Regions from separate parts of the Bacillus sp. AMCV2 genome, predicted to be linked through region 1. Evidence: predicted binding sites of a transcription regulator. Region 1 holds the regulator's gene; the other holds the start of a gene.

What was found. Region 1 encodes NrdR, which represses ribonucleotide reductase genes. Its sites were predicted from a motif close to AACACNATATATNGTGTT; they were not measured.
Region 2: the regulator NrdR is predicted to act here: its motif matches at 13,199-13,216, upstream of nrdI (class Ib ribonucleoside-diphosphate reductase assembly flavoprotein NrdI).

What each region holds. Positions count from the first base shown of each region.
Region 1 covers NZ_JBVYIB010000002.1:2,785,050-2,801,141, reverse strand. The annotation lists gene mutM (DNA-formamidopyrimidine glycosylase) at 1-700, shown strand, start outside; partial or broken gene ytaF (sporulation membrane protein YtaF) at 849-1,499, shown strand; gene coaE (dephospho-CoA kinase) at 1,515-2,108, shown strand; gene ytbE (aldo/keto reductase YtbE) at 2,149-2,991, opposite strand; gene AC0OMA_RS14550 (MFS transporter) at 3,015-4,205, opposite strand; gene AC0OMA_RS14545 (winged helix-turn-helix transcriptional regulator) at 4,389-4,769, shown strand; gene AC0OMA_RS14540 (glyceraldehyde-3-phosphate dehydrogenase) at 4,975-5,997, shown strand; gene speD (adenosylmethionine decarboxylase) at 6,236-6,616, shown strand; gene nrdR (transcriptional regulator NrdR) at 6,890-7,348, shown strand; gene dnaB (replicative helicase loading/DNA remodeling protein DnaB) at 7,463-8,881, shown strand; gene dnaI (primosomal protein DnaI) at 8,909-9,844, shown strand; gene AC0OMA_RS14515 (TVP38/TMEM64 family protein) at 9,878-10,519, shown strand; gene ytxC (putative sporulation protein YtxC) at 10,598-11,443, shown strand; gene thrS (threonine--tRNA ligase) at 11,839-13,770, shown strand; gene AC0OMA_RS14500 (HAD family hydrolase) at 13,809-14,591, opposite strand; gene lytS (two-component system sensor histidine kinase LytS) at 14,758-16,092, shown strand, end outside.
Region 2 covers NZ_JBVYIB010000002.1:1,849,388-1,865,479, forward strand. The annotation lists gene AC0OMA_RS09410 (beta-ketoacyl synthase N-terminal-like domain-containing protein) at 1-3,154, shown strand, start outside; gene AC0OMA_RS09415 (cytochrome P450 family protein) at 3,199-4,416, opposite strand; gene ymzB (protein YmzB) at 4,646-5,002, opposite strand; gene AC0OMA_RS09425 (MBL fold metallo-hydrolase) at 5,081-5,905, opposite strand; gene aprX (serine protease AprX) at 6,018-7,346, opposite strand; gene AC0OMA_RS09435 (hypothetical protein) at 7,571-7,804, shown strand; gene AC0OMA_RS09440 (poly-gamma-glutamate hydrolase family protein) at 8,084-8,791, shown strand; gene AC0OMA_RS09445 (OsmC family protein) at 8,861-9,313, shown strand; gene ebrB (multidrug efflux SMR transporter subunit EbrB) at 9,327-9,680, opposite strand; gene ebrA (multidrug efflux SMR transporter subunit EbrA) at 9,694-10,011, opposite strand; gene AC0OMA_RS09460 (hypothetical protein) at 10,147-10,428, opposite strand; gene AC0OMA_RS09465 (YmaF family protein) at 10,517-10,930, shown strand; gene miaA (tRNA (adenosine(37)-N6)-dimethylallyltransferase MiaA) at 11,030-11,974, shown strand; gene hfq (RNA chaperone Hfq) at 12,014-12,235, shown strand; gene AC0OMA_RS09480 (YmzC family protein) at 12,431-12,703, shown strand; gene AC0OMA_RS09485 (hypothetical protein) at 12,785-13,015, shown strand; gene nrdI (class Ib ribonucleoside-diphosphate reductase assembly flavoprotein NrdI) at 13,259-13,651, shown strand; gene nrdE (class 1b ribonucleoside-diphosphate reductase subunit alpha) at 13,611-15,713, shown strand; gene nrdF (class 1b ribonucleoside-diphosphate reductase subunit beta) at 15,731-16,092, shown strand, end outside.

The DNA.
Region 1 (16,092 bases):
GCGAAAACTAGCAGGAGAAACGATACAGTCCATCGGAAGACGGGGAAAGTTTTTACTGTTTCATTTAGATCATTATGTTATGGTTTCTCACCTTCGAATGGAAGGAAAATACGGTCTTCATCAAGCCGAGGAGCCTGACGATAAACACGTGCATGTCATATTCACGATGACGGATGGAACCCAGCTTCGGTACAGGGATGTGCGGAAATTTGGAACCATGCACTTATTTAAACCGGGAGAAGAAGCGGGCGAGCTCCCGCTTTCTCAGTTAGGTCCGGAGCCGGATGCAGAAGAATTTACGAGTGCGTATTTAAAAGAACGGCTTGCGAAAACAAACCGCGCTGTCAAAACTGCCCTACTGGATCAAAAAACGGTAGTTGGACTAGGGAACATTTATGTGGATGAGGCTCTTTTCAGAGCGGGTGTCCATCCCGAGACAAAAGCAAATCAATTATCAGATAAAATAATCAAAACCCTTCACGCTGAAATCAAAAACACTCTGCAGGAGGCGATTGATGCGGGCGGAAGCACAGTCCGTTCATATATCAACTCCCAAGGGGAAATCGGAATGTTCCAGCTGCAGCATTTTGTGTACGGAAAAAAAGACGAGCCATGCAAAAATTGCGGCACGATGATTTCGAAAATTGTCGTTGGAGGAAGAGGCACGCACTTTTGCGCAAAGTGCCAGAAAAAAAAGTAGCATAATGCTTCATCGTCCAAGCTGTCGGTGCATATATCAGTAACTCTGTAATGGAGGATGCCATTTTCGAAACACGGATTTTTCACTTTCCCATATATATGATTGTGATGAATCCCGGGCATTTCACATCTGATACAAGAGCACCAACAGAAAGGAAGAAACGGATATGCAAATGGTTTCTATACTGCTGCTGGCGTTGGCTGTCAGCTTGGACAGTTTTTCAGTCGGATTTACGTACGGATTGAGAAAAATGAAAATACCGTTTAAAGCGATTTTGGTTATCGCCTGCTGTTCCGGTGCTGTCATGTTTATATCCATGCTGATCGGAAGTTTTCTCACGAAGTTTTTTCCTGTATATGTGACGGAGAAGCTTGGCGGTTTGATATTGGTTGGAATCGGTGCGTGGGTTCTGTATCAATTTTTCAAACCGGCAAAAGATAAAGAATACCTCTTGCATGAAAAAACACTGCTTAATTTAGAGGTTCGGTCATTAGGGATTGTGATTCATATTTTGAGAAAACCCATGAGTGCGGATATCGACAAATCGGGTGTGATCAATGGAATTGAGGCGGTCTTATTGGGATTTGCCTTATCGATTGATGCCTTTGGAGCAGGTATAGGCGCAGCCATTCTCGGTTTTTCACCGATTGTGATGAGCATTGCCGTGGCAATCATGAGCTCGCTGTTTGTATCAATTGGAATCAATGCCGGCCATTTTCTGTCTAAGTGGAAATGGATCGATAAAATGGCGTTTTTGCCGGGGCTTCTATTAATCACGATTGGGCTCTGGAAATTGTAAAAAGGAGTGGATCTCTTGACCTTAGTCATTGGTTTAACGGGAGGAATAGCTAGCGGCAAAAGCACGGTAGCCAATATGCTGATTGAAAAAGGAATAACAGTTATAGATGCAGATATCATTGCAAAACAAGCGGTAGAAAAAGGGATGCCGGCCTACCGGCAAATCATTGACGAATTCGGTGAAGACATTCTGCTCCCAAATGGCGATATAGATCGGAAAAAGCTTGGGGCACTGGTATTTACAAATGAACAAAAGCGTCTCGCTTTAAATGCAATTGTTCATCCCGCAGTCAGGCAGGAAATGCTCAATCGCCGTGATGAAGCCGTTGCAAATCGGGAGACATTTGTTGTATTGGATATCCCGCTATTGTTCGAAAGCAAATTGGAATCATTGGTTGATAAAATTATTGTGGTCAGTGTGACAAAAGAGCTTCAACTGGAACGTCTGATGAAGCGCAATCAGCTGACGGAAGAAGAAGCAGTCAGCCGTATCCGCTCTCAAATGCCCTTAGAGGAAAAAACTGCAAGAGCAGATCAAGTCATTGATAACAGCGGCACGCTTGAAGAGACCAAAAGGCAGCTTGATGAAATCATGAACAGCTGGGCATAATCAAAAAACACCGTTCATATTGAACGGTGTTTTTTTGCCATTAAAAATCAAAGTTGTCCGGATCAGGACCGACGCGCAAGTTTTCATTCAGTGCATCGATTCGGTTCATGTCATCCTGCGTTAATTCAAAGTCAAATACGCTTGCATTTTCTTTAATGCGGTGTTCCTTCGTTGATTTAGGAATCGTAATGATGCCATGCTGCAGATCCCAGCGCAAAATAATTTGTGCGACAGATTTATTATATGTTTGAGCGATGTCAGCCAATACAGGATGATCCAGCAGCTGCCCCTGCATTAAAGGTGACCAAGCCTCCATCTGGATGCCCTGATTTTGGCAGTATCTTATCAACTCTTTTTGTGTAAGGCGCGGGTGAAATTCCACTTGGTTAATCATAGGCTTAATTTCAGCTGCCGTCATCAGATCTTCAAGATGGTGAATTTGGAAGTTGCTTACGCCAATCGCTTTGATACGGCCTTCTTTATACAGCGTTTCAAGCGCTCTCCAAGCTTCTTTATACTTTCCTTCTACAGGCCAGTGGATGAGGTATAGATCCAAATAATCCAGACCGAGTTTGGACAGGCTTGTTTCAAACGCGGCGAGTGTTTCCTCGTAGCCTAAATCCGCATTCCATACTTTCGATGTGATAAACAGATCATCTCTTGAAATGCCTGCTTCTTCAATGCCTTCCCGAATCCCTTCTCCGACTCCAGCTTCATTTCCATAGATTGCTGCAGTATCAATACTGCGGTACCCGTGAACAATGGCAGTTTTAACTGCGTTTATCAGTTCAGATCCTTCTTCCACTTGGAACACGCCGAGGCCGAACCAAGGCATTTCCACCCCATTATGAAGTGTTGCTTTTGCTTGTAAATGTGTTGTCATGATCATTTCCTCCTTTAAAATTGTCAGGCTTCCTGCCGATCTCGTTTTTCCATCAAGCGGCTCCAGCCTGTTAAAATGACTGCACCGACCACCATTAATCCGCCTATCCAAGCGGTATGAATCAATCCGATTGAATCGGTGATCACACCGCCAAGGTATGACCCAAGCGCGATCCCTGCATTAAAAGCAGCGATATTCATCGCGGATGCGACGTCAACTGCACTCGGGACAAAACGCTCAGCCAGCATGACGACATACACCTGAAGGCCGGGCACGTTCATAAAGGCCAGCAATCCCATACAGAGAATGGTAATGAGCCCAGCTGCTTGATACGGGGCTGTAAATGTCAGTACGAATAGAACAATTGCCTGTACGATAAACATATAGAATAAAGCGGCGATCGGATTTCGGTTTGACAGCTTTCCGCCAATCATATTGCCGATAGCAATAGCTATTCCGTATCCGAGCAGAATCACTGCAACAGTCCCGGCTTTGAAGCCTGTTACTTCCTGAAGCAGGGGAGACAGATACGTGAACACAACGAATGTTCCTCCGTATCCAAGCGCTGTAATGACAAATAAAAGCAATAACCGGCTGTTTGTCACAAGCTTCAATTGATCCCGCATCGTTGTTTTCGTCCCTTTTCGTAATTTGGACGGTACAAGAATGCCATTTGTAATGAAAGCAATGATTCCGACGGCGATAATGACCATAAAGGCGAAACGCCAGCCAAACTGCTGGCCGATAAATGTCCCAAAAGGAACTCCGGTTACAGTTGCCACAGTGAGGCCAGTAAACATAATTGAAATCGCGCTAGCCCTTTTATCTTCCGGGACAATATCCGCTGCGATTGTCGAACCGATCGACATAAACACACCGTGCGAAAATGCCGATATTACACGTGCAGCTAGTAAAATCCCGATGCTTGAAGCGGTTGCTGCCATCGTATTACCGGCAATAAAAATAAACATGATCCAAAGCAATAGTGTCTTACGTGACATGCTTGAGGTCAATGAAGTTAATATAGGTGCCCCAAATGTAACGCCGAGCGCATAAAGGGAAACGGTCAATCCTGCTGTCGTGACTGGAATATCCAGGTCATCAGCAATGAGCGGCAAAAGGCCGACACTGATAAATTCAGTTGTCCCTATTGCGAATGCACTTACGGCCAAAGCTAGTAGTGCAGGAATACTGCTTTTATTGGCTGAAGTCATGATGTTCCTCCTTTGTAAGATGTGTTGTATGATTGAAATTCTGCCGAGTAAGCTATATAAATAAAAAAGAGCAGATTCAAATCAGCCGGCAAATGTGATTATGAAACATATCGTTAAGAAATAAAAGTACGTACTTTTAAGTGCTATAGTCACTTTTTGGTGCCTGTGAGGAGAATGGATTGTATGGAGAAGAAAAAATATAACATTTCTGTTGAAGCGACCCTTGAAGTGATTGGAGGGAAATGGAAATGCGTCATTTTATGCCATCTAACGCACGGAAAAAAACGCACAAGTGAATTAAAACGCCTAATGCCCAATATCACGCAAAAAATGCTGACTCAGCAGCTGCGCGAGCTGGAAGCGGACGGTGTCATTAACCGAATCGTATATAATCAAGTTCCTCCCAAAGTGGAATACGAGCTCAGCGAATACGGCCGCAGCTTAGAAGGAATTTTAGATATGCTGTGTGCTTGGGGAGCGAATCATATTAACAGAGTGTACGGGGATACATTTTCTGTGCTAGAAGAAAGTGTGCTCAATGATAAGTTAAAACAGGAATCATAAAGCATGAGGGCAGTCAGTGCGGAGCGCTGGCTGCTTTTTGGTTCTTACGCCTGATATTCTGTGCAAGAAAACATAAGATGCATCATAAATTAGCGTTATAATCGTTGATTTTTATCAATATGTACTGGCGAATTTGTTTTAATGTGTTATACTAATTTTAGATAGTAACAAATTAGGATGGCATAATTGATAAGGGGTGTCCAACATGAAGGTAAAAGTAGCGATCAACGGGTTTGGAAGAATCGGAAGAATGGTTTTTAGAAAAGCGATGTTAGACGATCAAATTCAAGTAGTGGCCATTAACGCCAGCTATTCCGCAGAAACGCTGGCTCATTTAATAAAGTATGACACAATTCACGGCAGATACGATAAAGAGGTTGTGGCTGGTGAAGACAGCCTGATCGTAAATGGAAAGAAAGTGCTTTTGTTAAACAGCCGTGATCCAAAACAGCTGCCTTGGCGGGAATATGATATTGACATAGTCGTCGAAGCAACAGGGAAGTTTAATGCTAAAGATAAAGCGATGGGCCATATAGAAGCAGGCGCAAAAAAAGTGATTTTGACCGCTCCGGGAAAAAATGAAGACGTTACCATTGTGATGGGCGTAAATGAGGACCAATTCGACGCAGAGCGCCATGTCATTATTTCAAATGCGTCATGCACGACAAATTGCCTTGCGCCTGTTGTAAAAGTGCTGGATGAAGAGTTTGGCATTGAGAGCGGTCTGATGACTACAGTTCATGCGTATACGAATGACCAAAAAAATATTGATAACCCGCACAAAGATTTGCGCCGGGCGCGGGCTTGCGGTGAATCCATCATTCCGACGACAACAGGAGCGGCAAAGGCGCTTTCGCTTGTGCTGCCGCATCTGAAAGGAAAACTTCACGGCCTCGCCTTGCGTGTCCCTGTTCCGAACGTCTCATTGGTTGATCTCGTTGTTGATCTGAAAACGGATGTTACGGCTGAAGAAGTAAACGAGGCATTTAAACGCGCTGCCAAAACGTCGATGTACGGTGTACTTGATTACTCAGATGAACCGCTCGTTTCGACTGATTATAATACGAATCCGCATTCAGCGGTCATTGACGGGCTTACAACAATGGTAATGGAAGACAGGAAAGTAAAGGTGCTGGCGTGGTATGACAACGAATGGGGCTACTCCTGCAGAGTTGTTGATCTGATCCGCCATGTAGCGGCACGAATGAAACATCCGTCTGCTGTATAAAATAAGGTCATGGACACATTTTAAAGAAAAAACCCTTAACAACATATTTCTGAAAAAACGCACCTTGCAAATTAGACTTAAACACAGTATACTATTTTTCGTGAACTTCTTGCTTGAGACTGTTTCGGAATTACTTAAAGGGTTAGGACCTCTCCGGACTAACTTTCCCCCGTGGTAAATGGCCGACCCAGTTGTTGGAATTTCACTTTTTAATTCTTGTTAAGGGGGGTCCATGACTATGGAAACAATGGGGCGTCACGTTATCTCCGAGCTATGGGGATGCGATTTTGATAAGCTGAATGACATGGATTTTATTGAAAAAACGTTTGTAAATGCTGCTCTAAAATCAGGTGCTGAGGTGCGCGAGGTTGCATTTCACAAATTTGCACCGCAAGGCGTAAGCGGAGTTGTGATTATTTCTGAATCACACTTAACGATTCACAGTTTTCCTGAGCACGGATATGCGAGCATTGATGTTTATACTTGTGGAGACTTAGATCCTAATGTCGCTGCTGATTACATTGCAGAGGCATTACATGCTGATACAAGAGAAAACATTGAAATACCAAGAGGAATGGGGCCTGTGCAGATTAAACAGGCGCAAGCGAAAGTACTATAAAGTAAATTGCGAACACAAAGGGAGCTGAAGCTAGAAAGCCATTATGCGCTTTTTAGCTTATGCTCCTTTTATTTTTATAAAGAAACGAGAGTGTCAGCTTTTTCTTTTTTCATTTTTTTTGTAAAATAAGAAGGAGATTTTCACAAACCACCTAATGCTAAAGAAACAAATTTAACACCGGCTCTCCCGACAGATGCTGTCACATCTATTTTTAAAAGGCGGAGGCTGCCGAAAATACATTGCAGGGAACGATATAGTTGGGAGCTGATTTTATTGAAATGTCCTTCATGCCAGCATAACGGAACACGAGTCCTTGATTCACGGCCTGTGGATGACGGAAAGTCGATTCGCCGAAGACGCGAGTGCGAATCCTGCCACTACCGGTTTACGACCTTTGAGAAAGTGGAGGAAACCCCGCTCATCGTCGTGAAAAAAGAAGGTGTGCGTGAGGAATTCAGCAGAGAAAAAATGCTGCGCGGTCTCATAAAAGCATGTGAAAAAAGGCCTGTTTCACTCAAAACGCTTGAAGACATGTGCTTTGATATTGAAAAAGAGCTTCGCAATCAAGGCTGCTCCGAGGTGAAGAGTGAGCTCGTCGGAGAAATGGTCATGGACCGGCTGGCTAAGATTGACGAAGTCGCATATGTGCGGTTCGCGTCCGTCTATCGGCAGTTTAAAGATATAAACGTCTTTATCGATGAATTAAAAGACTTAATAAAGAAAGAGCGTTAAAAGAGCTAAGAGGATTCTTCTAGCTCTTTTCTCATGTGCAAAATTGGCATTTGATAGATATAAGAAACGGTGTAAAATGAAAGGTAGAAACAAATTCGGAAGGTTTGAGAATGTATGGCTGACTATTGGAAAGATGTACTGCCTGTAGACCCGTATGTGGTTAAAAGCAGATCGATGCTGCAGGATATCGACAGACAAATTATTACACAACTGTACCAGCCCTTAATCGGCCCTGTTGCATTCTCTCTTTATATGACATTGTGGGGAGAGCTTGAACAAAACCGTCTGTGGGGCGGAGAGTCCACACATAGACAGCTGATGGGGATGACACAGTCCAACTTAAAAACGATCCATCAGGAACAGGGGAAGCTCGAGGGCATCGGATTGCTGAAAGTATATATGAAAGAATCCGAGCGGCAGGAGCGCCTCTTTATATATGAACTCCTTCCGCCGCTCAGACCAAATGAATTTTTTGAAGACGGAATGCTGAATGTTTTTCTGTATAATAGAGTCGGAAAAACGAAATATCAGCAATTAAAACAATTTTTTACGCACCCGGCCATTACAGAAGATGCGAAGGACATTACGCGGCCGTTTAATCACGCGTTTGAATCGCTGCAGCCGAGTGAATGGAAGCTCACATCCGATATGGAGGAAACGGTAAGGCTTGCCGAGGGGTCCGAGTATACTTCTGTCGGACAGTCTCCGTCCTACACCATAACGGAGGATGTGTTTGATTTTGATTTGTTTTTAGCGGGACTTTCTGAGACGATGATACCGAGAAAAGCGATGACCCAGCAGGTGCGTGACACAATCAAAAAGCTTTCTTATCTGTACGGAATTGACCCTTTGCAAATGCAAAATGTTGTGATGAGCGCAATTGATGAGCGTGACGTCATTACGACGGAGGCATTAAGAAAAGCGGCGAGCGACTGGTATCAAATTGAAAGAAACGGACAGCTGCCTGATTTGGTGGAAAAAACACAGCCGGTGCATCTGCGTGAAGGCGAAAAACCGGCAGAAGAGGATTCTCTAGATGGGAAGCTGATCGCATTGCTGGAGGCGATTTCTCCGAAGAAGCTTCTGCAGGACATTGCTGACGGAACAGAGCCGTCAAAAGCTGATCTGAAGATCATAGAAGAAATTATGTTCGAACAGAAGCTCGAGCCAGGCGTCACAAATGTGTTAATTTATTATGTCATGCTGAAAACCGACATGAAGCTGTCGAAAAACTATATTCAAAAAATCGCTTCGCATTGGGCACGCAAAAAGGTAAAAACGGTCAGGGAAGCGATGAAGCTCGCAATAGAAGAAAACCGCCAGTATCTTGAATGGGCTGAAGGAAAAACAAAGTCTTCGAAACGAAACCAAAAAGTGATTCGTGAAGAAAAGCTTCCTGATTGGATGACAGAAAAGGAAACAGCGTCTGATTCAGAATCCGGACAGCAGAAGCTGCATCCGCAGGATTTGGAAGAACAGAAGAAAAAGATGATGGAAGAAATGCAAAAACTGAAAAAATACTCTGCCTATTAAAGACAGAGATGCGGGGTGAAGGAATAGATGGAACCAATCGGCCGTTCCCTGCAGGGCGTAACCGGCAGGCCGGATTTCCAAAAACGTCTTGAACAAATGAAGGAAAAAGTCATGAAAGATCAAGATGTTCAAGCATTTTTAAAGGAAAACGAAGAAGTGATTGACCAAAAAATGATCGAAAAGAGTTTAAATAAGCTTTATGAATATATCGAACAAAGCAAGAATTGCTCCTATTGTTCGGAAGATGAAAACTGCAACAATTTGTTGGAGGGCTACCATCCGAAGCTTGTTGTCAATGGGCGGTCTATAGATATCGAGTATTATGAATGTCCAGTCAAACGGAAGCTCGACCAGCAGAAGAAACAAAAGTCTCTTATGAAAAGCATGTATATCCAGCAGGATCTTCTCGGAGCGACGTTCCAGCAAGTTGATATCAGTGACCCGAGCAGGCTCGCGATGTTTCAGCATGTTACAGACTTCCTGAAAAGCTATAATGAGACGGGAAAAGGGAAAGGATTATATTTATACGGGAAATTCGGGGTAGGAAAAACGTTTATGCTCGCTGCGATTGCCAATGAGCTGGCGGAAAAAGAGTATTCCTCCATGATTGTCTATGTGCCTGAATTTGTGAGAGAGCTTAAGAATTCGCTGCAAGACCAGACATTGGAAGAGAAGCTCAATATGGTAAAGACCACACCCGTATTGATGCTTGATGACATCGGAGCAGAATCAATGACAAGCTGGGTAAGGGATGAAGTCATCGGAACGGTGCTTCAGCACAGAATGTCCCAGCAGCTGCCTACTTTCTTTTCTTCTAATTTCTCACCTGACGAGCTGAAGCATCATTTTACGTATTCGCAAAGGGGGGAAAAGGAAGAAGTAAAAGCGGCAAGATTAATGGAGCGGATATTATATTTGGCTGCTCCGATCCGCCTTGACGGAGAAAACCGCCGCCATCCGTAACTGCTGCGGTTCAAAGGGGAAGGAACTGAGGGTATGAATCGAAAAACCGCTTTTAAATGGCTGGCAGTGCTGGCAGGTGCAGGTTTAATCTTTTGGGGAAATAAAATATATTTGAATGTATCGCCGAAAGAGATCAGGGTATGGGTATTGTCGTTCGGAGTCTTTGCACCTCTGATGTTTATCGGGATATCCATCGTCAGGCCACTTGTTTTATTTCCGGTGTCTGTTATATCAATAGCTGGCGGACTTGCGTTTGGCCCGCTTCTCGGCACGTTTTATACGTTATTCGGTTCGATGTGCGCCTCAGCTGTTTCGTTTTTTGCGGCAGGTTTGTTTGCGGCGAAAAAGAACGGGCATTACGAAAGGCTTGAAGCCATACAGAAGCAAATGGAGGATAACGGATTTTTCTATATCTTTCTTTTGAGAATCCTGCCGATCAATTTTGATTTCGTCAGCTATGCGGCAGGCCTTTCCAATGTCAAAGCGCTGCCGTATTTTGCGGCGACGGCTGTAGGAATCATCCCTGGGACCATTGCGCTGAATGTTCTGGGAGCAAGCTTTTTGACTGGCAATCTGCCAGCTTTCTTTCTTGTCCTCGCTCTATATATCGTGTTTATCTCGCTGCCATTTATCTTCAGAAAGAAAATGCAAAACTTGTTTCAGGAATCAAATTAAGATTTGCCAATGACCTTTACGTCTATTTTAAAAACATCCCCCATATACTTTTAACAGATGCCGTAAGGGGGGACAAACATGCTTGAAATAATCTTTGAAGATGACCATGATGCAGCCGCTTTTTTACATCTCATTCAGCATTCGGACGATCGGAACAATATCATTGTCCGTGAAGGCATACGAAAAATCGGGATTGAAAAAGCGAATCCGGCTTTTCCTATTCAGCGTTTTATGGAGCCGATTCTGGTCAAATTTTTTTTGGAATGCAAAGAAGACGAGCATATGCTGTCATTGATTGAGGAAACGTATTGTTTCACGGACCAGGATGAACAGCAGCAAATCCTTCAGCTCGCACACAGTATTATTGAAGGTGAAGCAGACGATCTTCCGTTTGAGCCGCTGAAGCTTTCACGGAAACAATCAATTTTGGATGAACTCCAAACGATCTGTTTAGAGGAAGGAGTATTTTACATTCGCTCCTTTCAGACCTTCCGACTTGGATCATACTATAAGCAGCTGAGAGATATTACAGAAGCAGCGATTGATGAATATAAGATGGAACAGGAATATCAAAACTTTATTCAAACACTCAGAGACTATGTAAACGCCAAACAGCCGCGAATCAAAAAAGTGCATATTGTCCATGATGGTTCCTTTACATTATGGGAGCTGCGCTATGTGCCGGAACGGGAAAAAATGAAATACATAGACAGGAGATTTGTCCGGGATCATCCTATGTATATTGATTCTCATTTGCTCGCGCCGCTGATTTCTATTGCGCCTGATGAAGTCGTGCTTTATACCGACCAGCCCGAGCACATGATGGCAAGGACCATTCAAAACGTATTTCAAGAGAGAGTGGAAATGCTCCCGCTGCACGCTTTTTCAGATGCAGAAATACCGGTGAAGCACTCGGAAGGATGAGGGCCGGCAGCCTGTTTATATAAGGCTGTCGGTTTAAAAAAGGAAACGCGATCGTGTTGATTTTTTGGATTGAACAATTTATAATACATAGGAGATTAAGAAAGACACACGTATTGATAAGGACACGAAGGAATGATACCGGCTCAAAGAGAGGGAAGCCCTGGCTGCAAGCTTCCCAGCTAAGGACCATTCGCTTTACCGCCTTTGAACTTCAGCTGTGAACCTCTTGAAAAGGAACAGTAATGGCTGACGGGAACTCCCGTTACAGAGCTTAGAGCCGCAGGTGCCGTGTATTGGCTTTGCGGAAAAAAGGGTGGAACCACGATTCCGTTTATTCAACCTCGTCCCTTTCATAGGGGGCGGGGTTTTTATATGCAAAAAAAGGAGTGACAAAGATGTCAGATATGGTAAAAATCACATTTCCTGATGGAGCAGTCAAGGAGTTTGCGAAAGGAACAACAACAGAAGATATCGCGGCATCCATCAGTCCGGGATTAAAGAAAAAATCATTAGCCGGAAAACTGAACGGAAAAGAAATCGATTTGAGAACGCCGATCAATGAAGACGGTACAGTGGAAATCATTACAGAAGGCTCAGAAGAAGGTCTTCAAATTATGCGCCACAGTACGGCTCACTTGCTGGCTCAAGCGATTAAACGCATCTACAAGGATGTTAAATTCGGCGTCGGTCCGGTTATCGAAAACGGGTTTTACTACGATGTAGAAATGGACGAAGCGATTACACCGGAGGATCTGCCGAAAATCGAGAAAGAAATGAAAAAAATCGTTAATGCGAACCTTCCGATCGTTCGAAAAGAAGTCAGCCGTGAAGAAGCGAAAGCCCGTTTTGCGGAAATCGGCGACGACCTGAAGCTTGAACTATTGGATGCGATTCCTGAAGGAGAAACCGTTTCGATCTATGAGCAAGGCGAATTCTTTGACCTGTGCCGTGGCGTCCATGTTCCTTCAACCGGAAAAATCAAAGAATTTAAGCTGTTAAGCCTTGCTGGCGCATACTGGCGCGGCGACAGCAAAAACCAAATGCTTCAGCGCGTATATGGTACAGCTTTCTTCAAAAAAGCTGATCTTGAAGAGCATCTTCGTATGCTAGAAGAAGCGAAAGAACGCGACCACAGAAAGCTCGGCAAAGAATTAAAGCTGTTCGCGAACTCTCAAAAAGTCGGACAAGGCCTGCCGCTTTGGCTGCCAAAAGGCGCGACAATCCGCCGCGTCATCGAGCGTTACATTGTCGATAAAGAAATCAGCCTCGGCTATGAGCACGTATACACACCTGTGCTTGGCAGCAAAGAGCTGTATGAAACATCAGGGCATTGGGACCATTATCAGGAAGGCATGTTCCCTCCGATGGAAATGGACAATGAAACACTTGTATTGCGTCCGATGAACTGTCCGCACCATATGATGATTTACAAACAAGACATTCACAGTTATCGCGAGCTTCCGATTCGTATTGCGGAGCTTGGAACGATGCACCGCTATGAAATGTCAGGTGCGCTGTCAGGACTTCAACGGGTACGCGGAATGACGTTAAATGATGCACACATCTTTGTGCGCCCGGATCAAATTAAGGATGAGTTTATCCGTACAGTCCGTTTAATCCAGGATGTATATGAAGACTTCGGTTTAAGTGATTACACATTCCGTCTGTCTTACCGCGATCCGGAAGATACAGAGAAATATTTTGATGACGATGAAATGTGGAACAAAGCGCAATCCATGCTGAAAGAGGCAATGGACGAAATCGGCCACGACTATTACGAAGCAGAAGGTGAAGCGGCATTCTACGGCCCTAAACTTGATGTTCAGGTGAAAACTGCGATCGGAAAAGAAGAAACACTGTCTACGGTTCAGCTTGATTTCTTATTGCCGGAACGTTTCGACCTGACATACATCGGTGAGGACGGCAAGCAGCACCGTCCGGTTGTCATTCACAGAGGTGTCGTTTCAACAATGGAACGCTTTGTTGCCTTCTTAATCGAAGAACACAAAGGCGCGCTGCCGACATGGCTTGCGCCGGTTCAGTTCCAAGTCATCCCGGTTTCTCCGGCTGTGCATTTAGACTACGCGAAAAAAGTGCAGGAACGCCTGCAGCGTGAAGGCCTGCGTGTTGAAGTCGACAGCCGCGATGAAAAAATCGGCTACAAAATCCGTGAAGCGCAAATGCAAAAAATCCCGTACATGCTGGTGGTCGGTGACCAAGAAGCAGAAAACGGAGCGGTAAACGTGCGTAAATACGGAGAACAGAACTCTGAAACCATTTCACTTGATGAGTTTGTGAAAAAGGCAGTAGCTGAAGCGAAAAAATAAAATAAAAAGCATGATCTCATTGAAGAGATCATGCTTTTTTATTTCTCTAATATAGGAAACAAATCATGAAGGCTGCTGATGATGTAATCAGGCGTTACGTCAGTTTCGTTTTTCTTATCCGTCCGGTTGATCCAAACGGTTTTGATTCCGGCTCTTGAAGCGCCTAAAATATCAGTATTCAAATTATCGCCGACCATGATGGCATCGTCTTTTTCAATATTCATCAGCTTAAGGCAGTGTTCAAAAATTGAAACATCCGGCTTGCCCTTGCCGAATGCGCCCGAGATGACGATTTCATTGAAGTAAGGAGCGAGCTCAGGTACGCCGGCAAGCTTCTCCTTTTGCAGACTCGGATCGCCATTTGTCAAAAGCAATAATTCATACTTGCCTTTTAATTGATCGAGTACAGCAAAAGTTTCATCATATACAAACGGGCGTTTTCTACGCTCTGCCGCAAAAAACTCTCCCAAGTATTCGCCATATGCAGGATCATCGATCCCAAGCGCTTTCAGTCCGTTTGTCCATGCATTTCTTCTGTACTCCGGCACAATCTTGTTCAGCTTTTGAAAGCCTTCACTGATTGGCTCTGAGAAATTGGACCACAATCCTTCAAACGGGTTAATGCCGATCATCACTGTATATGGATACGTCTCATATGACATGTACAATTCTCTCGCCGCTTCGCGAACAGCTGCTTCGAATTCCTCAGGGGCAAGGCCATATTTTTTCTCCGCCTGTAAGCAAGTTTCTGCAAATGTTGTTCTGACGCTTTTCTCGTCCCAAAGTAGTGTATCATCTAAATCAAAAAATACGGCTTTCATGATCTTCTCCTCTGCTTCAGATTCAAATCTTTCTGCCAAAAGGCTCATGTTTTATTTTACAATAGATAAAAGCCTTGTGAAATATGTTTTCAGACGATTTTAAAAAAACAGTCAGCCGTAAAACGAAAACATGCTAGAATGAAAACGGAAAGAACAGGTGACATGAATGATTCATTTAATGATTATGATGCTGGAGAGAGTGGGGATTATTGTTATATTAGGGTTCATTCTCGCCCATACGAAACTTTTCAGACAAGCTCTTCAGAATCAGGACGGCTATAAAGGAAAAGCGATTTTAATTTCTATTTTTTCTCTTTTCAGCATCATCAGCAATTATACAGGCATCGAAATTCAAAGAAATATGATTGTAAACAATGACTGGGTGTTTACGATAGATCCATCGGGCTCTATCGCGAATACCCGTATTTTGGGCGTGGAAATCGGGGGCCTTCTCGGAGGTCCGTTTGTAGGGGCTGGGATCGGCATACTGGCGGGCCTGCATCGTTTTTCACTCGGTGGCAGCACGGCCTTAAGCTGTGCCGTATCATCTATTTTAGCGGGTGTTCTTGCAGGCTTGATCGGCAGGTATTTTACGAAGCGATATCGAATGCCGACACCGCGCATCGCCGCTCTTGTGGGAATCGGCATGGAGTCACTGCAAATGATCATTATTTTGCTGATGGCAAAGCCGTTCAGTGACGCTTGGGAGCTTGTCAGCATGATCGGAATTCCGATGATACTCATCAATGGAACAGGCAGTTTTATTTTTCTGTCTATTATTCAAGCGATCATTCGCAAGGAAGAACAGGCAAGGGCTCTCGAAACGCATCGAGTGCTGACGATTGCTGATCAGACACTTCCATTTTTTCGCCAAGGATTAAATGAAAACTCCTGTAAAAGTGTAGCGGCTATTATCCATAAGCTGACAGGAACAGATGCGGTGTCTCTCACTGACAAAGAAAAGATCCTTGCGCATGTCGGTGCGGGAATGGATCACCACATCCCATCGAAAAGCTTGATCACCGGCCTGTCCAAAAAGGTGATTAAAACAGGGCATATTATGAAGGCGATTTCGCAGGAAGAGATTGAATGCACGCATGCTGAATGCCCTTTGCACGCTGCAATTGTCCTGCCGCTGACATCGAACGGCAATACAATCGGCACCTTAAAAATGTACTTTAAAAGCCCGGCAGGCCTGAGTCAGGTAGAGGAGGAACTTGCCGAGGGGCTGGCCATGCTGTTTTCAACACAGCTTGAGCTTGGGGAAGCAGAGCTGCAAAGCAAACTTCTCAAGGATGCTGAAATTAAAGCGCTTCAAGCACAGGTGAATCCGCATTTTTTATTTAATGCGATCAACACGATTTCTGCGCTATGCCGTACAGATGTTGAAAAAACCCGTAAGCTCCTATTGCAGCTCAGTGTTTATTTTCGTTCAAACCTTCAAGGAGCGAGACAGCTGCTGATTCCGCTCTCAAAGGAGCTGAACCATCTTAACGCCTAT
Region 2 (16,092 bases), 940 kb from region 1:
TGAAGCTCATCAGCAGGAAGAACGCCCAGCTCAAATCGAAAACCAAATGAAACAGATTCCGGCATACGAGACGAACACGGATAAAACAATCGAACACGCGGCAGACGGCATAGCCATTATCGGCATGTCGGGACAGTTTCCGAAAGCAAACAGTGTAACGGAATTTTGGGATAACCTTATCCAGGGAAAGAACTGTGTCTCTGAAGTGCCGAAAGAACGCTGGGACTGGCGCAAATATGCCGCAGCCGATAAGGAAGGGCAATCAAGCCTTCAATGGGGCGGTTTTATAGAAGGAATAGGTGAGTTTGATCCCCTGTTTTTTGGCATATCGCCTAAAGAAGCGGCGAATATGGACCCACAGGAGTTTCTGCTCTTGATACATGCATGGAAGGCGATGGAAGATGCAGGCTTAACAGGGCAGGTTGTATCCAGCCGCCCGACAGGAGTATTTGTCGCAGCCGGCAATACGGATACAGCTGTGGTTCCTTCCCTAATTCCAAACCGTATATCCTATGCGCTTGATGTAAAAGGGCCAAGTGAATATTATGAAGCTGCCTGTTCCTCAGCTCTAGTGGCTTTGCACAGAGCTATACAATCCATTCGAAACGGCGAATGTGAGCAAGCCATTGTCGGGGCTGTGAATTTGCTGCTTTCACCAAAAGGCTTTATTGGCTTCGACTCAATGGGCTATTTGAGTGAGAAAGGACAGGCCAAATCCTTTCAAGCAGATGCAAATGGCTTTGTCAGAAGTGAAGGAGCAGGAGTTCTCATCATTAAACCATTGCAAAAAGCCATTGAAGATTCTGATCATATTTATTCGGTTATTAAAGGTTCAGGTGCATCGCATGGCGGCAGGGGAATGTCACTTCACGCGCCAAATCCGGCCGGCATGAAGGATGCAATGCTGAAGGCTTATCAAGGAGCGCAAATTGATCCCAAAACGGTGACCTATATAGAAGCGCATGGGATCGCCTCTCCATTGGCAGACGCGATAGAAATAGAGGCGTTAAAGTCAGGCTGCAGTCAGCTCGAATTGGAACTTCCACAGGAAGTACGGGAGGAAGCGCCATGTTATATCAGCAGCTTAAAGCCGAGCATCGGTCACGGTGAACTCGTCTCAGGCATGGCTGCTCTTATGAAGGTCAGCATGGCGATGAAGCATCAAACAATACCAGGCATATCCGGATTTTCGTCTTTGAATGACCAGGTGTCAATAAAGGGCACCCGTTTCCGAGTGACTGCCGAGAATCAGCAATGGAGGGATTTAAGTGACGATGCAGGCAAAAAAATTCCGCGCAGAGCGAGTATCAACAGCTATAGCTTTGGAGGCGTAAATGCGCACGTCATTTTAGAAGAATATATTCCTTTACCAAAACCACCGGTTAGTATGAGTGAGAATGGTGCCCACATTGTAGTTCTTTCTGCAAAGAATCAAGACAGGCTAAAAGCAATTGTTCAACAGCAGTTTGACTATGTGAATAAACAACAAGCACTGTCATTACAAGATTATGCTTATACACTCCAAACCGGCCGAGAGGAAATGGAAGACCGCCTGGCGCTCGTCGTCCGCAGTAAAGAAGAACTGGTAATCGGCTTGCAAGACTGCTTAGCTACAGAAAAAGGCGATAAGCCGAAAAGTTCTGTACCTGTCTTTAGCGGAAATGCAGAAAATGGCTCGTCAGATCTCGAAGCCTTGCTGGATGGTCCATTAAGAGAAATGGTGATCGAGACTTTGTTGTCTGAAAACAACCTTGAAAAGATCGCGTTTTGCTGGACAAAAGGGGTGCAAATCCCATGGGAGAAGCTTTATCAAGGAAAAGGTGCCCGCAGAATACCGTTGCCAACCTATCCATTTGAAAAGAGAAGCTGCTGGAACGGCTTTCAAGCAGTAGAGAATACGCCTTCTGTTTCACAGGATGAGCGTATCAACAACAGCAGCGATCATCACATATTAGCAACTGTACTAGGGATGGCTCCGGATGAACTGCAGCCTCAGAAGCCATTGCAGCAGTATGGATTTGATTCAATTTCTTGCATACAGTTATTACAGCAATTGCAATCAAAGGTGGACCCTCTCATTGCCTTGACGGAGCTTCAAGCATGCCATACTGTTCAGGACATGATGGACTTGATCGCAAAGAAACAGGAGGATACATCCTTACAAAATGATCAAGCTCGCACGTTTCCGGAATTGATACCGTTAAATGACGGCAAGCGGGGGCGCCCTGTCTTTTGGTTCCATGGCGGAGTAGGAGGAGTTGAAATCTATCAGCAATTTGCACAAAAGAGCCAGCGCCCTTTTTACGGCATTCAAGCCAGAGGATTCATGACTGATTCTGCGCCTTTGCATGGAATTGAACAAATGGCTTCCTATTATATAGAGATCATTCAATCCATACAGCCTGAAGGTCCTTATGATGTAGGCGGATATTCCTTAGGCGGGATGATTGCATATGAAGTCACTCGCCAGCTGCAAAGCCAAGGCCTTGCTGTCAAAAGCATGGTGATGGTTGACTCCCCATATCGTTCTGAGACAAAAGAGAATGAGGCATCTATGAAAACGTCAATGCTGCAAACAATTAATACGATGCTGGCATCGATTGCGAAACGGGAAAAGCTTACGGATGTTCTCATCAGCCGTGAAGAGGTGGACATAAGCTTAGAGGATGAAGAATTCCTGTCTGAGTTGATTGACTTGGCAAAAGAACGAGGGCTAAACAAACCAGATAAGCAAATACGTACGCAGGCTCAGCAAATGATGAAAACACAGCGCGCCTATGATTTGGAGTCGTACACTGTTAAGCCTCTCCCTGATCCTGAGACGGTAAAATGTTATTATTTCCGCAACAAAAGCAGGTCTTTCTTTGGTGATTTAGACACTTATTTCACTCTATCAAATGAAAAAGAACCGTTTGATCAAGCTACCTATTGGGAGGAATGGGAGCGGCAAATTCCCCATTTCCACCTGGTGGATGTCGATTCAAGCAACCACTTCATGATATTAACCGAACCGAAAGCGTCAACAGCCATGTTAGAATTTTGCGAAAAGCTCTATTCAAACAGGGGAGTAGTGAATGCGAATTTCCTTAAGGCTTTCCGGAAGAAACATGAAGCGAGGGAAGAAAAAGAAACAGATGAATTGGTGAAGCGCTGAGAAAACACAAACGCCCCCTCTTTTAAAAGGGGGCGTTTTGAATGTTATTTTGAAAGTGAAACAGGGAGACTTTCTAATCCTCTTAAAAAGACATTTTTTCTCCAGTGAATGTCTTCAGGTGCAACCGCAAGTTCAATATCAGGAAATCTCTTCAGAAGTGCGTTAAATGCAATGTGGCCTTCCAGCCTGGCAAGAGGCGCTCCTAAGCAGAAATGAATGCCAAAACCGAAAGAAATATGTCTGTTAGGCGACCGATTTATATTTAATATTTCGGGGTTTTCAAAAAAATTCGGGTCGCGATTGGCAGATCCAATGCCTATAAAAATCATGTCTCCTCTTTTGATCGAATGCCCCTTATATGTAAAGTCTTCAATGGCCCACCGATTTGCCATCATAACGACAGGTGAGGTGTATCGCAGCAATTCTTCAACCGCTGTAGCGATCATTTCAGGATGCTGCTTGAGCTTCTCACATTCCTTCATGTGCTGCAGCAATGCGAGGGTGCCTGAGCCGAGTAAGTTAACAGTCGTCTCAAGGCCGGCTACAACGAGCAAGAACAGCATCGAATAGAGCTCTTTTTCGCTTAACTTGCTGCCGTTTTCCTCAGCATGCACAAGTTTGCTGATTAAATCGTCTTTTGGCTTTATCCTTCTGTCATGGATCAGCTTGGCGATATAATCTTTAAATTCACGAAGGGCCTGATTTGTCAGCTCTCTATTACCTTCAGAGGTATCAACCATCGCATTGGTCCAGATTTGAAACTGTGACCGATCTTCTTTTGGGATTCCCATCAATTCAGATATAACAATAAAAGGCAAAGGGGAAGCGAAGGATTTCATGATATCCGCTTTATTTTCTTTTTCCATTTCATCTAAAAGCTGTTCAGCAATTTGTTCAATGCTGCCGCGTAGATTTTCAATGGTTCGGGGAGTAAATGCTTGATGAACAAGTGATCGCAGGCGGGTATGGTCAGGTGTGTCTTTTGCCAGCATATGATCGGATACAAAATCGATATCTTCACTAACGTTGAGCATTTTGATTTGTTCTTGGTTCATCACATTTTTTACGTCTCTTGTAATTCGATTGTCTTTTAAAAAGGCCATACAATCATCGTATCGGGTAATTAACCAGGCCGGATATGTGGCTCCGAACCGTTTTAATTCAAATCGGTGAATGGGCTCTTCCTCTCTAAATCGTCCTAAAACTGAAAAAGGATTGTGATGAAATTCTTTACCATGCGGATGAAACATCAATTTTTCCATTTGCATTCTCCTCGCCTAATAGGGTAAATAGATGAATCAAATTGCTGAACTTGTTTACAAAAAACAGAATGATTTGAAATGTAATCCTGTCTCTAAAACTATATATCTATTTTAGGAGTCATTCAATAGGGTGAAGAACGAAAAAGTGAAAAAACGGCTCGATATAAAGCAGCGCCTTTGAACGAAAGCTCAAAGGCGCTACGCTGTATTATTTTGATGAAAGTGATTGTCAGCTGTGCTGGATATCAATTGTATATACTGCACGATCTGTTATGACCTTCAATCCTTCGTTTTCTTGGTGAAGATGCATTTCACCTAATAAAGGAATCTCATAGGCATTTTGCGGAAGCGGTACGTTTCCGTCCTCAGTGAATGTTGTTCCTTCGCCTTCTAAAACCAGCTCTTCTTTCGCAACATAATCATCAGGATGATTCGTACTGCGTATAGCCACTTTTTGAAGGTGGAGAACTATCTGATCCAAGTCTGATATCTCTTCATCATGGGTCAATTCACCTTTTCTAATATCAAGCGTCTGGCCGACTTTTGATTCCAGCCATTGAGAAAGCTGTGTATTCGTGTGTGCCATCAATATTCCTCCTTTTGATCTACACGATACTATTCCCAATTGCTGCATCTTTTACACGGAAAAGAGCCGCCTCACTCTTTATGTATGAAACAATTCGCTGTTGAGAGCCTTGATATAGCGTACGGCAGAACGCTGGACCGCTTCGCCGGCATTTTCTTTGACAACTTTAGAAAAAGCATTGTAAAGCCGGTTGAATTGAAGCGGTTTTACTTTGGCTGCCATTTCTTCAACTTTGGAGGCGGGAAGGGGAATGAGGTTTGGGTAGCTGTACATAAAGCTGACCCAGTTTCGGTCCGCCGCAACCGTAATGATATCTCCGGTCAATAGACAGCCTTTCCCTTCATTGCCCTTGCTCCAATGCAAAACAGCACCGCCTTTAAAATGTCCGCCCAGTCGGTAAAGGTCCAGTCCCGGCTTCATATTGAGCGTTTCCCCTGACCAGAAGTGAATGTGATTGCTTGGCCTTGTCACCCATTCTTTATCATCCTCATGGATATAGATCGGGGCCTGAAATGCTTCAGCCCACTCAACCTGAGTAGAGTAATAATGTGGATGAGACAAGGCGATGGCTTGAATACCGCCTAATTCGTTGATTTGGTCAATTGTCTTTTGGTCAAGATATGTCATACAATCCCACAGCACATTGAAGCCCTTATGCTGGATAAGATGGGCTGTTTGTCCGATCGCAAACTCTGGTTCAGTTTTGATGCTGTAAAGATGCTCTTCTTCTTTTTGGAGGATGTTTTGAAGGTTTCCTTTCTCACGCATGTCTTCAAGGGTTGTCCAAGTTTGTCCATCGGGATGAATATACTGTCTTTCATCCTCGCAAATCAGACACGAGTTGGGCGGATCTACAGTCTGTGCATGTTGCACACCGCATGTATTGCAGATATAATATGGCACTTTCTTCACTTCCTTCATCTATTTTCCATTATTTTACCTTATGATTATGAATATTCAAACGAAAAAACCGGCAGTTTCTGCTGAGAGAGAATTGCCGGCTTTTTGGTGCTTTTTATTGGCCGGGAACGGAATTTTCTGCGTTGACAGCGCCCGCTCCGTAGATATTCGGATCTTCATCTTTCCATTTGTCCGTGCCGTTTTTCAAAAGCTCTTTTACTTCATCAGGGGTAAGATCCGGGTTTTGTTGAAGAATTAAAGCTGCGATTCCTGCGCAAATCGGTGTTGCCATCGAGGTTCCTGACATTGTAAAGTACTGAGACCCTACACGGCTTGACTTTTGAAGCTTATCAATATAAGAATTGGGAGAGCGAAGGGAAATAATATTAACACCCGGCGCTAAAATATCGGGCTTTTCTTTCCCGTATACTGTCGGGCCGCGGCTTGAGAAGGAAGCGACAGTATCATCATCGCTGCTTGCAGTATTGTTATCATCAAGCGCACCTACTGTAATCACCTTTTCGCTCACGCCCGGGCTTGCAATGGTCTGCGAATCAGGGCCTGAGTTTCCGGCAGCGACACAGACGACAATCCCTGCGTTCCACGCTTCTTCAACCGCTCTGACTAACGGATCTTCCTGTTCATGATCATATCTAAGGGCATCGCCCCCAAGCGACATACTAATAATATCAATCGGTTCATCGGGGTTGTCCTCATTGTATTGAATACACCACTCAACACCCTCTATAATATCTGCTAACGTTCCTGAACCCTGCTTGTTTAATACCTTTACGCCGATGAGATTGGCTTCCGGTGCAGGTCCGCGGTATTGACCGGAAGAGGATGCGCCGCTGCTTGCGACATCACCTGCACAGTGTGTGCCATGACCATTATCATCGTACGGCTCTGTTTTTTGATTGACCATGTCCGCGAATCCGATAATTCTGCCTTCTAGATCAGGATGCGGGTAGATTCCTGTATCGACAACAGCGACAGTAACGCCTTTTCCTGTCAGGGTTTGCCCGTTTCTGACGACTTCCTTCGCATGGCTTGCTTCGGTTGCCGTGTCTAAAAGCGCTTTGACTTCGCGGTTTAAATACACTTTACGGATATTGCTGCATTCAGAGAGAAGGGAATGTAATGCTGAAGGAGTAACCTCGGCGCTGCAGCAGTTGATTTTGTTGAAGCGGCTTTTTAGCTTGCTGCGTTTTTCTTTTTGCAGCACCTCTCCAGCCATTTGAAAGCCGGTCTCGTGACAGCCTTCCTCAAATTCGATAATGACTGACATTTTTTTTCTGTTTTGCAATTTGGTTTCGAAAAATTTATGCAAGAAGCAAGGAGTCCATTTGAAGGGCTTGTAAAGCTGCAATACGGTTTCCCGTAACGGCCAATCTAGCTTGTGAGCATTTGCTCTCACCATTTGTACCATAGAGTACCCAAACATGTATTTTCCTCCTATTATAAGGTTCTCTGTATACTCTATGAACAGATGATAGGTTTGGTAAGTTTGTTTGTCCTCTGTAAGAGACAGACAAGAGTTTGTTTTTCTGAATCTTTCGCATTAGATACAATAGATTCAGAAGTTGAGGAAATCATTGGGGATTGAAAAAGAACGTTTGTTCGTAATATAATGTGATCATATCAAACTGGGAAGGGGAGAGCAACCGTATGAATTTCTACTTGCACCGATCTTTGGAAAGCCAAATGCCAATCAGCATTATATATATGAAGAAAGACGGAACGATTAGTAAAAGAACGATTATTGTAAGACAGAAAAGCAAAACGAAAATCAAAGCATTTTGTTTTTCGAAACAACAGATCAGAACATTTTTATTGGACTCTATCCTCTCCTGTGACTTTGTGAGAACAAATAAGCAAAATCTCTATTCTGCAGGCCGGTAACAGCTGTCCGTCTCAGCAACCGGGCAGCCTGTTACTAAAACCCTCCTTAAACCTATATACATTTATTTGCCAAGTGAGGTTGTTCCTACCTTTTTTGTCTTTCCTCTCAACCTTTTTTCACTCTTATTTGAAATGAACCGCTAATAACCGTGACAATCAATTGATTTTTTGAAACCGGGAACTTTTTCACTGATGATATTGTGTATACAATGGTAAGATAAAACCTATTGGCTAAACCTCATATAATGAACCGCGCCATTCTTATGAAAGGAGTTAAACATGAGAAGATTTTTACTAAATGTCATATTAGTCTTAGCCATTGTCTTGTTCTTGAGATATGTTCATTACTCATTGGAACCTGAACCATCAAATCAGCCAGATACATATTCAAATTTCAGCAGCTTGGCAGAGAATGAGAGCCCAGCCGATTACGATATTTCATATAATGAGAAAAAAGGAAGCAAAGTCTTAATTATGTCTCCGCATGGCGGAAGAATTGAAGGCGGAGTAAGTGAGCTTGTTCGTTATTTCAATAATGAATACTCTACATACCTGTTTGAAGGGTTGAAGTCCCACGATAACCAAACGCTGCACATTACAAGCACCAACTTTGATGAGCCATTGGCAAAAAAGAAAATCAAGGAGCATCAATATGTGGTGGCTTTTCACGGATATAAAGGAGAGAACAAGAATACGCTTGTAGGGGGAACAGACCGAAAGCGGGCGAAAATGATTGTGAGAGCCCTTGAGCGGAGAGGGTTTTCCGCTGAGTTAGCGTCGTCTAAAAGCGGTCTTGCTGGATTGAATGCCGAAAACATTAATAACCAAGGGGAAACGGGGCTAAGTATCCAGCTGGAAATCAGCCGTGAGCAGAGAGAAGCATTTTTTGATGATTTTTATTATAAAAATAGAAAATACACAAAGAATAGTGAATTTTATGCTTATGTCAGTGCGATCAAAGGTGTCCTGGAAAAAGAGTATTCGTAACAAGCAGATCAGAAGACAAAATAAGAGAAGATCAGTAGACTGAAATAGGATAAAAAAGGAGGCGAAACAATGGCAGATCATCATTTTTATTTAAAAGCGAATTGGCCGGGTAACCGCAATGATGTCGGTACGATTGAAAGCGGAAACCTGATCACATCGATTTCCATTCCTAAAGAAATGGATGGCCCGGGAGAAGGGACCAACCCAGATGAAATGCTTCTCGGGGCGGCAGCGACCTGTTACATTATTACACTTGCAGCGATGATGGAGAGAAGCGGGCTGGAAAAAGAAGACTTACAGATGGAGTCAGAAGGCATTGTCGACGTCACAAAAGGAGTCTTTACATACAAAAAGATCATTCACCGTCCCACTGTCGTGCTTAAACATGATGCTTCACAAGATGACGTCGCATTGGCTCACAAGCTTTGTAAAAAAGCGGAGGCGTCATGCATGATTTCGCGTGCAATTCAAGGAAATGTCGAGCTGCAGCTTGAAGCCTCTGTGAAACTGGGTGGAGAATAAAGAAAACAGACGGTCACTCACAGACCGTCTGTTTTTTATCTTCAGCGTGGGCTTTCGATTGATTTAGCACGACCACGCCTGCAATGACAAGCGTGAGACCGAATACACCTTTTAAACTGATGGTTTCGCCAAAAAGCAAAAAACCGACAATTGCTGTAAGCGCGGTACCAACGCCCGACCATGTTGCATACGCGCTTGATAAGTCAATTGTTTTTAAAGAAAAGCTTAGAAACGTAAAAGCAGAAAGAAATCCGACTATGACTCCGGCAATGGGCCAGGCTTGTGTAAATCCTTCTGAAAGCTTCAGCATCGTGCTCCCAAACACTTCAGATACAATGGCGAGAGCCAAATAAAGCAATCCTCTCATCTTCATCACTCCTTTACTGCCAATTAAGTAACACGACCCCTGATAGTAATAAAAGAATCCCGATAAGCCCTTTGGCATTCAGATCTTCCTTGAACCATTTTACTCCGATCACTGTCGTCAGCACCGTGCCCGCCCCGCTCCAAGTCGCATAGGAGAGGCTCAGGGGAATATGGTTTAAAGTCAGGGACAGCATATAAAAGGCGAGGGAATAGCCAATAACGACCAAAGCACTTGGCTTCCACTTTTTGAAGCCATCAGATACTTTCAGCATGGCTGCTCCTATCGATTCCGAACATATGGCAATCGTGAGGAATATATATCCTATCAACATCATGAATTCTCCTCACTATATTTTTAGATTAGAAAAAAACTTCAGCTAGAAAAATATTAGTGTATGCCTATGTATGAGTCAAGAGATTCATTTTCACACACTTAAAAAGACCCCTTTTTAAGGGGTCTTTTGCGTTTAATAATAATAAGGGAACGGGGCATACGGATAATAGGGGTATCCGCCATACAAATAAGGATTAAATAAAGCGCTTCCTATAAGCCCGCCTGCAAGGCCGCCGATAAACGGTCCTCCAAAAAATCCGAATGGCCGGCCAAAACCAAATCCATAACCAAATCCGGGTCTTCCAAACCCGTAACCGAACCCGAACGGTCTTCCAAACCCAAATGGTCTCCCGAATCCGAACGGTCTTCCAAATATTCTTGTATCTTCAGGGCTGAAATTTTCTAACTCGTTCATGTTTTCTTTCCTCCTGTAATAAAGTGTAGATGATGCAGTGTATTCACCCTGCCCGGATTTGATTGGGCGAATCGAGGAAAAGGAGGATGTGAACACATTGGGCCTGTATCAGTCTGACTGGTCAAAAGCACCGCCCCACGCACATGCTTATCATGTCAAAACAACGAGAGAACAGGGCCATTATCATCTCATTGAAGGGTTTACTCAGCCGGCAAACGGATCAAATACCGATCAGCATACACATTACTATACAGGGATCACTTCATTTGAAAACGGCCATTTTCATCGGTATTACGGAATCTCAGGGCCGGCGATTCCCTTAGCAGATGGCACACATTATCATGAAATCGAAGAAACGACGTATCTGGCCTATAACGAGCCGATTGAGATCCAGTATGGAGGGGTTGTGTACGATCCAGGAGATGACAGAAGAAAAACGCATCGTCATACCCTGAAAGGAAAGACAAGGGAAATTGTCGGCAATGAGCCGCTCGGCTGGTAGAAGGATGTTTACCGATGCAAAAAAAGGGCAAAATGGATAGGTGGTTATCCATGTTGAATGCTATAATGGGGGGAGATTTATAAAAGAGAGTGATACATATTGAATAATACGAAGCAGCCCGTTGTCATTTTAGTCGGACCGACGGCAGTGGGGAAAACCAATTTAAGTATTCAGCTAGCCAAATCCTTAAACGCGGAAATTATCAGCGGAGATTCAATGCAGATTTATAAAGGGATGGATATTGGAACAGCTAAAATTACCAAACAGGAGATGGAGGGAGTGCCCCACCATCTGATTGACATTTTAGATCCCCAAGACTCTTTCTCTACTGCCGATTATCAAAGCTTAGTAAGAAATAAAATCAGTGAGATTGCAAATAGAGGAAAGCTTCCGATGATTGTCGGCGGTACAGGGCTTTATATACAATCTGTGCTTTACGATTATACATTTACGGAAGAGGCAAATGATCCCGTGTTTCGAGAGAGCATGCAAATGGCTGCTGAGCGGGAAGGCGCTGACTTTCTTCATGCCAAACTTGCTGCAGCAGATCCCGAGGCAGCAGCTGCGATTCATCCGAATAATACAAGAAGAGTCATTCGCGCACTGGAAATTTTACATACGTCCGGAAAAACGATGTCCCAGCATTTGAAGGAACAAAAACGAGAACTTCTGTACAATGCAGTGTTAATCGGCCTGACAATGGATAGAGACACACTTTACGAAAGAATTAATCAGCGGGTCGATATGATGATGGAGTCAGGCCTTCTTCCGGAAGTGAAGCGCTTATACGACAAGAACGTGAGAGACTGTCAATCAATACAGGCGATAGGCTATAAAGAGCTGTATGCATATTTTGACGGTTTTGTGACACTTTCCGATGCTGTCGAACAGCTAAAGCAGAACTCGAGGCGGTATGCGAAACGCCAGCTGACGTGGTTTCGCAACAAAATGCAGGTCACATGGTTCGATATGACACCGCCTGTTGATATGGAGCTGAAAAAAAAGGAAATTTTCACACATATAGCAGGAAAACTCGAACTTTAATCGAAACTGTATGATATAGAGAATCAAGGAGGACGAAACATGAAACCGATTAATATTCAGGATCAGTTTTTGAATCAAATCCGGAAAGAAAATACGTATGTCACTGTTTTTTTGCTGAACGGCTTTCAGTTGCGGGGCCAGGTGAAAGGCTTTGATAACTTTACCGTATTGTTGGAATCGGAAGGTAAGCAGCAGCTTATATATAAACATGCGATCTCAACGTTTGCGCCGCAAAAAAACGTCCAGCTTGAACTCGAATAGATCAAAAAATGCCATGTCAAGACATGAGGAAAGGCTGCCGGGGGTTCCCGGCGGCCATTTTTAACATGAATCCACTTTTGCTCCAAGCTTTTTGTGTAAGCTGACCATGCTAAGGCACGGTCTTTTTTTATGAGAACAACATACGGAAGTGAAATTGGTATATTATGTATAAAATGAATTTGGGAGTGATCGACCTTGTTTGAAAGTGAAGCAGAACTGAGACGAATCAGGATTGCACTTGTATGGATAGCTGTCTTTTTACTGTTCGGGGCGTGCGGGAATCAAGATACCATTATTGAAACAGACAGCGGCAATTCAGACTATGAAACGCCTCAGCCCACCTCGTTTCCGCTTGAACATAACCATTTTGGCGTTATGGAGGACGGCTATATCAAAATTTATGAGTATAATGAGTCCCGCAATGAGGTAAAGCTGAAGAAAGAATACGCGGATGATGAACTTGAATAAAATTCACAAGCATTCGAATTTACAAAGCGGATGCCAGCCGCTAAACTAAATACAGACACAGATCAAACAGAGGGTGAAAACATGAAGCATAAAGTGATCGTGAATCATTGGGAAGAAATTTGCGAAGATGATTCTTGCTATGAATACGGAACAAGTATCATTGTGAACGGAAAAGAATTAATCAGAGAAGCGTCAATTATCACTGCTTTGAAGGCGGTTTTAGAAGAGATCGGCGCGGATGTTGAAATAGAAGAAACAGTAGAGAGCGAAAAATGCTGTGATAGCTTAAGAAAAAAAAATCTAGACTACTAAGCAGTTTTTTTTCATGTTATGATATACATCGGCTAAAAAACGACACCCCGAGTAGGACGAGAGATGATTCTCGTTCTGCTCTCTTTTTTGGGCCCTAATGAGTCTGCCCATTTGCCTGATTTGATCAAAATATGAATTTTTCATAAAAACGAATCTATATATTGTGTTTTTGCTAGAGGGTAGTATACTATATATAGTGTTAGTGATGAGAGATTCATATTTTTTGATAGGTCGTGATAAAACGTGGTACAAATCATATTTGATTCGAAAACAGGGAATGTTCAGCGGTTTGTGAATAAAACAGGCTTTCAGCAGATACGCAAGGTGGACGAAATGGACCACGTGGACACTCCGTTTGTTTTGGTCACCTACACGACAAACTTCGGTCAGGTACCGGCATCAACACAATCATTTCTCGAAAAATACGCCCATCTCTTATTAGGTGTCGCTGCGAGCGGCAACAAAGTATGGGGCGATAACTTTGCAAAAAGCGCCGATACCATTTCAAGACAATATCAGGTGCCGATCTTGCACAAATTTGAACTCAGCGGCACATCTAAAGACGTTGAATTGTTTACTCAGGAGGTAGAAAGAGTTGTCACAAAATCAAGTGCCAAAATGGATCCAGTTAAATAACGAAATCATGATCCAAAAAGATGGAAAATTCCAGTTTGATAAGGATAAAGAGGCTGTACATAGCTATTTTGTAGACTATATCAATCAAAACACAGTGTACTTTCACGATTTAAAAGAGAAGCTGGATTATTTGATTGAAAACCAATACTACGAAGAGGAGTTCTTAAGCCTTTATTCTTTTGAAGACATTAAAGAAGTGTTTAAGACAGCTTACGCAAAGAAGTTTCGTTTTCCTTCCTTCATGAGTGCGTTTAAATTTTATAATGACTATGCTTTGAAAACGAATGACAAGAAAAGAATCCTCGAGCGTTATGAGGACCGGATCTCAATTGTTGCGCTGTTCTTCGCAAACGGCGACACTGAGAAAGCAAAGGAATATGTGCACCTGATGATCAATCAGGAATATCAGCCGAGCACACCGACATTTTTGAACGCCGGCAGAAAACGCCGCGGTGAACTTGTGAGCTGCTTCTTGCTCGAAGTTAATGATTCTTTAAACGACATTTCAAGAGCGATCGATATCTCCATGCAGCTTTCTAAACTGGGCGGAGGGGTTTCTCTTAACCTGTCCAAGCTTCGCGCGAAAGGTGAAGCCATTAAAGATGTTGAGAATGCGACAAAAGGCGTTGTAGGCGTCATGAAGCTTCTTGATAACGCGTTCCGTTATGCTGACCAAATGGGACAAAGACAAGGGTCCGGCGCGGCGTATTTAAACATTTTCCACCGCGATATCAATGATTTTCTTGATACGAAAAAGATTTCTGCGGATGAAGATGTGCGTGTCAAAACGCTTTCGATCGGTGTTGTCATTCCGGATAAGTTCGTTGAGCTTGCACGCGAGGACAAAGCGGCTTATGTATTCTACCCGCACACGATTTATAAAGAGTACGGCCAGCACATGGATGAGATGGACATGAACGAAATGTACGACAAGTTTGTCGACAACCCTCGGGTGAAAAAGGAAAAAATCAACCCGCGGAAACTGCTTGAAAAATTGGCGATGCTTCGTTCTGAATCAGGCTATCCATACATCATGTTCCAAGATAACGTGAATAAAGTGCATGCGAATAACCATATTTCGAAGGTCAAATTTTCTAACCTTTGCTCTGAAGTGCTGCAGGCATCTCAAGTTTCTTCATACACAGACTATGATGAAGAAGATGAAATCGGTCTGGATATTTCCTGCAACCTGGGCTCGCTTAACATTCTCAATGTCATGGAGCATAAATCAATCGAAAAGACAGTCAAGCTTGCGACAGACTCTTTAACACACGTGTCTGAAACAACTGACATCCGTAATGCGCCTGCTGTAAGACGGGCAAACAAAGCGATGAAATCAATCGGCCTCGGTGCTATGAACCTTCACGGCTACCTTGCGCAAAACGGCATTGCGTATGAAAGCCCGGAAGCGCGTGACTTTGCAAACACGTTCTTTATGATGGTGAACTTCTACTCCATCCAGCGTTCTGCGGAAATCGCAAAAGAGAAGGGCGAAACGTTTGATCAATATGAAGGCTCAACCTATGCGACAGGTGAATACTTTGACAAATACGTTTCTACTGATTTCTCACCGAAATATGAAAAAATCGCTAATTTGTTTGAAGGTATGCATGTCCCGACGACAGAGGACTGGAAAAAGCTAAAAGCATTTGTGGCTGAACACGGTATGTATCACAGCTACAGATTATGCATTGCGCCAACAGGCTCTATCTCATACGTCCAATCAAGTACGGCGTCTGTTATGCCGATTATGGAACGCATTGAAGAACGAACATACGGCAACTCAAAAACGTACTACCCAATGCCTGGGCTTGCATCTAATAACTGGTTCTTCTATAAAGAAGCCTACGATATGGACATGTTCAAGGTTGTGGATATGATCGCCACTATCCAGCAGCACATTGATCAGGGAATCAGCTTTACATTGTTCTTAAAAGACACAATGACGACCCGTGATTTAAACCGAATCGATCTGTATGCACATCATAGAGGAATTAAAACCATTTACTATGCAAGAACGAAAGATACTGGGCAAGACAGCTGCCTTTCTTGTGTTGTTTGATTAAAGGAGAGTTTATAGTGACAAAAATTTATGACGCAGCAAACTGGTCAAAGCATGAAGACGATTTTACCCAAATGTTCTATAATCAAAACGTGAAACAGTTCTGGCTTCCGGAAGAGATTGCTTTAAACGGCGATCTCCTCACATGGAAGTACCTCGGAAAAAACGAGCAGGACACTTATATGAAGGTACTGGCCGGACTTACGCTTCTTGATACAGAACAGGGGAATACGGGGATGCCGATCGTGGCTGAACACGTAGATGGCCACCAGCGGAAAGCGGTGCTGAACTTTATGGCGATGATGGAGAACGCTGTCCATGCGAAGTCGTACTCTAATATTTTCATGACCCTTGCACCGACTGAAACGATTAATGAAGT